3 regions of the Mesorhizobium sp. AR10 genome follow, and region 3 is predicted to be linked to each of the others. Evidence: riboswitches for the same ligand, from Rfam matches in the RefSeq annotation. Region 3 holds a riboswitch; each other region holds the start of a gene.

Region 1 (3,269 bases), on a different replicon from region 3:
ACCAACACCCTCATGACGGTTCCGGCGCCTCTGGCATGAGCGGTGCGTCGGTCTCGTCTACCGGTAGGTAGAGATCGCCGCCCTCGCGGTATTTCGCCGCCATTGCCGCCATGCCCTCTTTCTGTGCCTCGGCGCGGATGTCGTGAGAGATACGCATGGAACAGAATTTCGGTCCGCACATCGAGCAGAAGTGCGCCAGCTTGTGCGCCTCCTTGGGCAAGGTCTGGTCGTGGAAGGATCGCGCCGTTTCGGGATCGAGCGACAGGTTGAATTGGTCCTCCCAGCGGAACTCGAAGCGCGCGCGGGAAAGGGCATCATCCCTGACTTTCGCTGCCGGATGACCCTTCGCCAGATCGGCGGCATGGGCGGCGATCTTGTAGGTGATCACGCCAATCTTGACGTCGTTGCGATCGGGAAGGCCGAGATGCTCCTTGGGCGTGACGTAGCAGAGCATGGCGGTGCCGAACCAGCCGATCATGGCCGCGCCGATGCCGGAGGTGATGTGGTCATAGCCCGGCGCGATGTCGGTCGTCAGCGGTCCAAGCGTGTAGAAGGGCGCCTCGCCGCAGACGGCGAGCTGCTTTTCCATGTTCTCCTTGATCTTGTGCATCGGCACGTGGCCGGGGCCTTCGATCATTACCTGGCAATCCTTCGCCCAGGCGATCTGCGTCAGCTCGCCGAGCGTTTCCAGCTCGGCGAATTGTGCTGCGTCATTGGCGTCGGCGATCGAGCCGGGACGAAGACCGTCGCCGAGCGAGAAGGACACATCATAGGCACGGCAGATGTCGCAGATCTCCGCGAAATGCTCGTAGAGGAAGCTTTCGCGGTGATGGTGCAGGCACCATTTGGCCATGATCGAGCCACCGCGCGAGACGATGCCCGTGACCCGGTCAACGGTCAGCGGGATGTAGTGCAGCCGCACGCCGGCGTGGATGGTGAAATAATCGACGCCCTGTTCGGCCTGCTCGATCAGCGTGTCGCGGTAGACCTCCCAGGTCAGGTCCTCGGCGATGCCGCCGACCTTCTCGAGCGCCTGGTAGAGCGGCACCGTGCCGATCGGCACCGGTGAATTGCGCACGATCCAGTCGCGGATGTTGTGGATGTTGCGGCCGGTCGACAGGTCCATCACCGTATCGGCGCCCCAGCGGATCGCCCACACCATCTTTTCGACCTCCTCAGTCATCGAGGAAGTGACAGCGGAGTTGCCGATATTGGCGTTGATCTTGACCAGGAAATTGCGACCGATGATCATCGGTTCGCTCTCCGGGTGGTTGATGTTGGCGGGAATGATTGCCCGCCCGCGTGCTACTTCGTCGCGCACGAATTCCGGCGTGACGAAGTCGGGGATCTCGGCGCCGAAGGCCTCGCCGTCGCGTTGCAGCTTGCCGCGCAGGGCCTCGCGGCCGAGGTTCTCGCGGATGGCGACGAATTCCATTTCGGGGGTGACGATGCCGGCGCGCGCATAGGCAAGCTGGGTCACCACCTTGCCTGATCTGGCCCTGAGCGGCCGGCTGCGAACGGAAAATTCCGGCGTCAGGCGCTCGCCAGCCACAAATCCATTGTCTTCCGGCCGGACATGGCGGCCGTCATAGGCTTCGACATCGCCACGCGCCGTAATCCATTCCTGGCGAAGCCGGGCGAGGCCTTTTTCGATACTGGTTTCGACGGTCGGGTCGGTATAGGGGCCGGACGGATCGTAGACGGTGACAGGCGGTTCGCCCGCCGTCGGATGGACGGAGATTTCGCGCATCGGCACCTTGATGTGCGGATGGAGGATGCCGGGCTTGTGGATTTTCCGTGAGGCGGGCAGTGGTCCCGTCGAGACGGCGGGGGTGAGGGCATTCATCTTGAGGCTCCTTTGCTCATGCATTGGAGACCCAGTTCCGTGCCGGAAGGATGAAAAGACGCTTTGGCCGCCCGTTCGAAACAGGACTTCGGGCGTGAACTCCCGCAAAGCGCTTGCACCGTCCCTACGCCAGTATGAACTGGATCAGGTTCAACGGGTCACTGCGCCGCGAAAGCCAGCAGTATCTCAGCCCCTTGCCGGGACTCCCCTGGTGAATGCTCCGAATTGAACGAGCCGGCGCTACTTTGTCAAGCGCCTTCGGGCCGCGGGAGTGGTCGACGGCCAATCAGACCGGGCAGAAAAGCTCGCGCATGCGTCGGCGACAATCACGCCCCGAAAACCTGGGCAGGGATACGGGGATCGCCAAACCTTCGGGGCTTAAAGATCGATTCTTATGATGGTCTCGCCTTCAATCGGCACTAAACGTTTGCGCGTAGATCGCCTCGATCCGACCTGCCGTCGTCATTGGTCAGCGGCGAATTCATTTTCGTGGGCGCCGGTTCGACAGATGACCACCAGTGAAGGAAACGGAAGGGCAGACTGGCCAGCCGCGGCATGTCGATAAGGACAGCCAACTGTTGCCGAATCGAGCTGCAGAAAGGCGGTTTCTTCGGCAGGGTCCGTTCGAAAGGATTGCGACCACCACGCTGCCACGGAACGGTCGTCGAGAACATCGCCAAGCTACCCAAGCCGCTAGCGAAGAGCGGTAATCCCTTTGGCCTCCGCTCATGCCGATTGCTGTGCTTACGGGGCAACCCGGTCGAGAAATGCATCGAATGCGGCAGCAACAGCGCGAATCACAAAGCGATGCTCCTGCCGCACGCGAATGAAACCCTTTTCGATGTCCACTATGCCGTCCTCGGCCAGCATCGCCAAGCCTTCGGCTGAATCGAGAAAACGGATCGGATCAGATCCGTGACCGGCACAGATTGCCGGCACATCCGCCTCGAGATCGCACATCAATCGCTCGATGATTGCCGCTCGCACGCGGTCTTCGTCGGTGAGACGGTAGCCCTTTGACGTCGCCAGACGGCCAGCTGCGATGTGCCGGGTGTAAGAATCCCGTGTAACCTCGTTCTGCACCCGGTTGACCGCTTTTTGAACAACGGATCTGCACGCCGAGGCTTGCGCGGTTCACGCCGGCTGCTCCCCAGGCTTCGGCCATCTCGGCCGTGAAGGTGCGCGGATCAATCTCGACCGCAACCGCAGCCGTTTCCCTGAGCGCGAAGCGGTCGCGCAGGAAGTCCATCAGAGCGAGGAACTCAGCTGGCCCGATGAGGGTCGGCGTTCCGCCGCCGAAATGCACGTCGCACACGGCCAGCGCCTGCGGCGCTTGCTCCGAGACCAAACGGATCTCGTCACGTAGCATCGCCAGATAATTCAGGATCGGCGCATCATGGCGGGCTATGGTGTTAGGGAAGCC
Region 2 (3,269 bases), 2.6 Mb from region 3:
TGGTCGTCGAGCGGCACGCCGTCGAACAGCATGTCGCCCTCGCCTTTCAGCGCGCCGGTCAATAGCTGGAACAGCGTCGACTTGCCGGCGCCGGAGGGCCCGAGGATGGAGACGAATTCACCGGCGCCGACGGTCAGCGAGATGTCGGCCAGCACGTCGAGAGCGCCGAAGCGTTTTTTGACGTGGCGCAGTTCGAGCCGGGTCATCGCGAAGGCCCTTCCCCGGCCGGTTCTTTCCCAGCTCGCTGCCACGGCATGGCCAGGCGCTGAACCAGCACCGTGATAGCGAACAGGATCAGCGTCAGCGCCGCACTGACGCCGACGGCGGCCAGCACCAGATCGGGGCGGAAATTGTTCTTGGCGTTGAGCATGTAGATGCCCAGTCCCTTCGCCGCCCCGGCATACTCGGCGAAGATCGCGCCGACGACGGCATAGGTGATGGAAATGCGCAGGCCGGCGAAGAAATAGGGCAGCGCCGAAGGCAGCCGCGCCAGGAGGAAGACGCGCCTGCGCCCAGCCCCCATGGCGCGCAGCATCTGGCCGATTTCTTTCTCCGTCGCCTCATAGCCCTCGACCAGCGCCACCATCATCGGAAAGAAGGTAACGAGCGCGACCAGCATGATCTTCGGCGTGAGGCCGAAGCCGAACCACAGCACCACCAGCGGCGCGATGGCGATCAGCGGCAAGGTCTGGCTGACGATCAGCAGCGGAAACAGTGCGCGGCGCAGCGACGGCGAGAAATCGACCAGCACCGACAGCAGGAATGCAGCGCTGAGCGAACAGGCAAAACCGGCTGATGTGGCGCGGATGGTGGGGATGGCATTGTCGAGCAGCGCGTCGCGGTTCAACAGCGCCTGTTCGAACACGCGCGACGGCGCCGGCAATATCGTCGGCTTGATGCCGGAGAAGCGGGCATAAAGTTCCCACGCCAGGATGAGCAGCCCGACCGAGACGATGGCCGGTGCTGCCCTGGTGATTGCGGCGATGACAGCCGATCTCCCCCCTCGTGGGGGAGATGTCCGGCAGGACAGAGGGGGGCGCGAAGGAATGCCGACTTTCGAACATTGTCCCGAAGGCCGTAGATGCAACCAGTTGACAAGCCGGCGGGACAGCGCCCCCCTCTGCCTTGCCAGGCATCTCCCCCACAAGGGGGGAGATTGGATGTCGCCGCGGCTTTCGCCAATTGTCGAAGTTCCCCCGCTCCCTTGTGGGGCAAGGTCAGAAGCGGGAGCATCTCCCCCATGAAATGAAGCGGGCGTAACAGCCACGGCAGGATCCTCGACAGCGCGCGTAAGAAGCAGCTCAGACAGCGGACGGGCTGTTGGCCGATACCGTGACGTCGAGGGTTACGTGGCCGGCGCCCGGCCCGAAGCGGCAGAAGGCTTCGTTCAGCGCCGAAAACACCGCGCCGGCGTCGCCGCGCAATTTGGTGCAGAAGTTTTTGGAGCGCTCGTAGACGCCGGACTGTTTCAGGAAGTCGATGCAGCCGTAGATCTCGTCCATGTGGTCGTCGGTGCCCATGACATAGAGCGAGAATTGTGCCGCCGCCGGCTGGCCGGTCGCGCCTGACGTCCGCACCGCTGCAATGGCGGCATCCTTGCGCATGCCAAGCGGCCCGACAGGTTCACTGAGCGCGTCCGTGCGGCAAATCGGATCGTCCGGTTCGCCTGGGCAACCGCGCGAGATCGCCGCCGACAGAACGCAATGTTTGCCGCTGGCGGCCGCCGCCACAAATAGATCGCGCATGGCCGCAAACAGCGCTTCGGGCGGCCCGACCAGCAAGGTCGAGATGTCGTCGGTCTCGATCCGCAGCCGGTCTCGATAAGGATCGAGCGCGCCGAGCGCGCCAAGAATGACGCCGACGAAATCGTCGGCCATGGGGTATAGGGAAATCTGTGCGCCAGAAAACATCGCCCGCCTCGCTCCGCTGGTATTACCCAGATCAGCTTCTAGGGTCTGTGGGCTTGCCGCCCCCGTCTCAGCCCCGACCGTACGGAGCACCCCTGTGGATGCGGGCGTTAAAGCACTGTTCGCGGCGATGGGGAAGGTGTTTTTTGCCGATGGCGCCAGAAAATGTCTGGGCCAGGCCTTCCCTAATTGAACCAAATTCGTTCAAATTGTACGAGATCTGCTTGACTCAATTTCGTACATTACGTACTATGCCCGATCCCACGGGAGACCTGTATGAGCACCGCAAACCACTCAGCCTTCGCCGACCTTTCCCGTCCACTGATATCAACGTTATCGATCGACCGCAGGGAACGTCTCGCGGGTGCCTGGCGCATGGCCAGCCAGGACATCGCCGACGACATCCGCTTCATCCGCCAGTACCGGAAAGTCATTGCCGAGAAGGACGAGAGGCTGTCGAGCGGCATCCTCGTCCATAGCCTCGCTTACGTCGAAGCCTGCACCAACCGGCTGCATGAGACCGTGGCGCGCTATCTCCGCAATCTGCGCCGGATCACCGAATGCGAGCTGGCCATGGCAGCGGCCGGCATCCGCTTCGCGCTCTCCAGCTACGCCTGGGAGGCGTGATCTTCCTGGCCTTCGCGCGCTCATGCCGATCGGCTGCGGCCTGAGATCGCGCCGTTCCGCCTGCAGATCAGCGGCTTAGGCAGACCACACTCCAGCCCATTGTGGATGGCAGAGCCGGCTAGCCTTACTTGGCTTTGCTGGGCTTGGCTTTGCTGGGCTTGGCAGCGGCAGCCGGCTTCGCGGCAGCCTTGGGCTTGGCAGCCGTCGCAGCCGCAGCTTTCTTCGGAGCCGCCCTGGCTTTCGGTTTCTTGCCTTCACCGTCGACCTCGGCCGCGGCCTGGTCCCAATGCTGCTGATGCGCGCCTTCGGGCCGGCCAGCTTTTTCCCAGATTGCGTGTGCCCGCTGGCGAATGCGTTCCTGCCTGTCGTCCGTCACTGTTGCCTCCGTGGTTGGGTCCAAATCCCCAGCAACATTAGCCGAATTTTCGACCGGCGTCTTGAGTGGCAAACTCAGTCTCTGTCCGACAAAACCGCAACGCCGAAGAGTGCGGCCTTCTTGGTGATCAGCCCTGCCAGATCCGCGTCCGAGCGCTCGGTTCCGGTGCGCTCGCGCAATATTGCAATCGCATCCCTCATCGACAAAAGGGCAGTGCGCTTTTCGGCAAGCAGTTTGTCGACGGACGCGGCCACGTTCTCAACATGCGGCAACTTCTCGATATGCGGCAACATGGGAACAGCTCCTTTCCATCCTGAGACGAAACGATCGACCGTTCCGGCAACGCCCGCCGCTCCCTC
Region 3 (3,269 bases):
GTTCGGCCCGACCAGGCCGACGCGGTCGCCGCGCTGGATGCGGGTCGAGAATGCCCTGACCACGGTGAGGTCGCCAAAGCTCTTCTCGATGTTCCTGGCCTCGATCACCAGCTTGCCGGATTCGGCGGCGTCGCTGGCCACCATGGTTGCAGCACCTTCGGCGCCGCGATGGCCACGAAAACGCTGGCGCATGGTCTGTAGTTCGCCGAGCCGGCGCATATTGCGCTTGCGCCTCGCCGTCACGCCATAGCGCAGCCAGTGCTCCTCGCGCACGATCTGGCGGCCGAGCTTGTGCTGCTCGCGCTCTTCTTCCTCCAGCACCGTGTCGCGCCATTCCTCGAAATGAGCAAAACCCTTGTCCAGTCTGCGGGTCTGGCCGCGGTCGAGCCAGATGGTGGCGCGCGACACACGCTCGAGGAAACGGCGGTCGTGCGAGATGACGACCAGCGCCGAAGAGGTGCGGGCAAGCTCCTCTTCCAGCCATTCGATCACCGACAGATCGAGATGGTTGGTCGGCTCATCGAGGAGAAGGATATCGGGCTCCGGAGCCATGACGCGGGCAAGGGCGGCGCGCCGAGCCTCGCCGCCGGAGAGATCGTTCGGCCGTTCCTCGCCGGACAGGCCGAGGTGCTCCATCAGATAGGTGGCGCGGTAGGGATCGTCGGCGGGTCCGAGCCCGGCCTCGATATAGGCGCGGACGCTGGTGAAATCGTCCATGTCGGGCACTTGCGGCAGGTAGCGCACGGTCGCCGAAGGCTGGCGGAACAGCTCGCCGTCCTGCGGCTCGATCAACCCGGCGGCGATCTTCAGCAGCGTCGACTTGCCCGAGCCGTTGCGGCCGACCAAGGCGATCTTGTCGCCTGCCGAAGCGGTCAAGGCAGCGCCGTCGAGCAGTGGGGTGCCGCCGAAGGTCAGTTTTATCCCGTCAAGATTGAGAAGTGGCGGCGCCATGTCAGCTTTCAGGTAGCGGAAAAGGATGGGCGAGCAGCAGGGCGCGGCCGTGGCCGAGCGCAATTTCGAGCCGGCCCTTGACCTCGTTGGAAATGGTCAGCGACGAACCGAACGCGACCTCGACATGGGTCAGCGGCCATTTGGCGCCAGAAACGGTCAGGCCGGAAAGATCGGAGAAGCCGAGGATCGAAAACAGCGTGCCGTCGGCATAGGAGAAACCGGCCTTTCCGGGCAGCAAGGGGATGCCTTCCTGCGCGCCGCTGGTCAACAGCACTTTCGTGCCGCTTTCCGCCAGTCGAACGCTGAGCGCCAGATGCAGGAAGGCATGGTCGGCGCGCTTGCCGCCGAAGGCGCCGGCAAGCACCAGGCTGGTCGCGCCGCGCTCGAGTGCGGCGGCGATGGCCAATTCGCCGTCGGTCTGGTCTTTTTCCGGCGGAAACACGTGACGCGGCACAGCGGCCAGATCGGCCGGCAGGTCCGCCGGCACGGAATCGAAATCGCCGACCCAGAGTTCCGGCATCACGCCCAGCATCCGCGCATGGCCGATGCCGGCGTCGGCAGCAACGATGCGTGTGCCCTCGACCTGACGATCGAGCAGCGGCGTGCGGATGAGATCGCCGCCAAGCAGGATGGTGAATGTGCTCATATCTCGTGGCCCTTACCAGCCCTGCCTGCGAAACGGAAGCTGCGCTTTCAGCACCCGGCAAACTTCCGCTTGCACGACACATCGGCCGGGCCTATGTGTCGAAATGCTCTAACGGGGTGCCGGACGCAATCTTCGCGGACCGGCTGAGAGGCAAATCTGCCAACCCGCTGAACCTGATCCGGTTTGTACCGGCGGAGGGATTAGACGTTTCGGACAGCCCGACGCCTCAATTCCTTTCAATGCGAACGAAGGAGGCGCCGATGCGCACGCTTTTTTACTCCCTTATCTCAGCAGTAGTCCTCGCCACGTCCGGGCCGGCATCCGCCCAGGAAAAACTCACCGTCTACACCTATGAGAGCTTCACCGCCGAGTGGGGTCCTGGCCCACAGGTCAAGAAGGCGTTCGAGGCCGAATGCGGCTGCACGCTCGACTTCGTCTCGGTCGCCGACGGCGTGGCGCTGCTCAACCGCGTCAAGCTGGAGGGAGCCGCGACCAAGGCCGACATCGTGCTTGGCCTCGACACCAATCTCACCGCCGAAGCCAGGGCCACCGGCCTGTTTTCGCCGCATGGCACCGTGTCTGATGTCAACGTGCCCGGCGGTTGGAGCGACGATATTTTCGTGCCGTTCGACTATGGCTATTTCGCCGTCGTCTACGACACCGAAAAGCTGAAGACGCCGCCGAAGAGCCTCAAGGAATTGGTCGAGGGCAATGCTGACGAGAAGATCGTCATCCAGGATCCGCGCACCTCGACGCCGGGCCTCGGCCTGCTTTTGTGGGTGAAGTCGGTCTATGGCGACAAGGCGCCGGAAGCCTGGGCCAAGTTGAGGGCAAAAGTGCTGACCGTGACGCCGGGCTGGAGCGAGGCCTATGGGCTGTTCACCAAAGGCGAGGCACCCATGGTGCTGTCCTACACGACGTCGCCGGCCTACCACATGATTGCCGAGAACACCGAGCGCTACCAGGCGGCGTCCTTCGAGGAAGGCGAATACCTGCAGATCGAGGTTGCCGGCATCACCAGCACGGGCGCCAAGAACCCGCTGGCGGAAAAGTTCCTGGCCTTCATGACCGGGCCGAGGTTCCAGAATGTCATTCCGGAGACCAACTGGATGTTCCCGGCCGGGAAAACCGACAAGCCGCTCAACCCGGCCTTCGACAAACTGGTCAGGCCGACCAAGACCTTGCTGTTCAGCCCTGAGGAGGTCGCCACCAACCGCAAGGCCTGGGTCGACGAATGGCTGGCGGTGATGAGCGAGTAGGAGCGGGGATGCCGACGCGTTCGACCGATCCCCGCGTCACCGCCGGCATCATCGCGCTTGCGGCAATCGCGCTGCTGATCGGCGGGGCGTTCGCCGGTCTCATCCTCGAAGGCACGCGCGACCTGTCTGGTGCTGTGTCGGCCTTCGATCCCTATCTCTTCCGCATTGCCCGCTTCACGCTATGGCAAGCTTTGCTGTCGACGCTGTTCTCGGTCGTCCCGGCGCTGTTCGTCGCGCGCGCCCTGTCGCGGCATCCGCGCTTCTTCGGCCGGGGCTTTATCCTGCAGCTGTTCGCCGTACCGCTGGCTTTGCCGGCCATCGTCGCAGCACTCGGCATTCTGGCGCTCTACGGCCGTGCCGGCTATTTCGCGGGTATGTTCGGCGCACTAGGCGGCCAGAGCTGGCCAGGCATC

The links. A riboswitch is a leader RNA that binds a small molecule or an ion and turns the genes downstream of it on or off. The one in region 3 is predicted to bind thiamine pyrophosphate.
Region 1: another riboswitch for thiamine pyrophosphate. It lies ahead of thiC (phosphomethylpyrimidine synthase ThiC); the one in region 3 lies ahead of thiB (thiamine ABC transporter substrate binding subunit).
Region 2: another riboswitch for thiamine pyrophosphate. It lies ahead of LHFGNBLO_RS28255 (Ykof family thiamine-binding protein); the one in region 3 lies ahead of thiB (thiamine ABC transporter substrate binding subunit).

The regions. Positions count from the first base shown of each region.
Region 1 is NZ_CP080523.1:585,296-588,564, forward strand. Features, by position in the region: gene thiO (glycine oxidase ThiO) at 1-14, opposite strand, end outside; gene thiC (phosphomethylpyrimidine synthase ThiC) at 11-1,846, opposite strand; TPP riboswitch at 1,950-2,066, opposite strand; partial or broken gene LHFGNBLO_RS02775 (radical SAM protein) at 2,591-3,269, opposite strand, start outside.
Region 2 is NZ_CP080524.1:5,064,111-5,067,379, forward strand. Features, by position in the region: partial or broken gene LHFGNBLO_RS28245 (ABC transporter ATP-binding protein) at 1-206, opposite strand, end outside; gene LHFGNBLO_RS28250 (ABC transporter permease) at 203-985, opposite strand; gene LHFGNBLO_RS28255 (Ykof family thiamine-binding protein) at 1,302-1,910, opposite strand; TPP riboswitch at 1,901-2,014, opposite strand; gene LHFGNBLO_RS28260 (hypothetical protein) at 2,184-2,534, shown strand; gene LHFGNBLO_RS28265 (DUF2934 domain-containing protein) at 2,659-2,910, opposite strand; gene LHFGNBLO_RS28270 (hypothetical protein) at 2,985-3,203, opposite strand.
Region 3 is NZ_CP080524.1:1,548,354-1,551,622, forward strand. Features, by position in the region: gene LHFGNBLO_RS11005 (ABC-F family ATP-binding cassette domain-containing protein) at 1-951, opposite strand, end outside; gene LHFGNBLO_RS11010 (thiamine diphosphokinase) at 953-1,597, opposite strand; TPP riboswitch at 1,700-1,814, shown strand; gene thiB (thiamine ABC transporter substrate binding subunit) at 1,858-2,856, shown strand; gene thiP (thiamine/thiamine pyrophosphate ABC transporter permease) at 2,865-3,269, shown strand, end outside.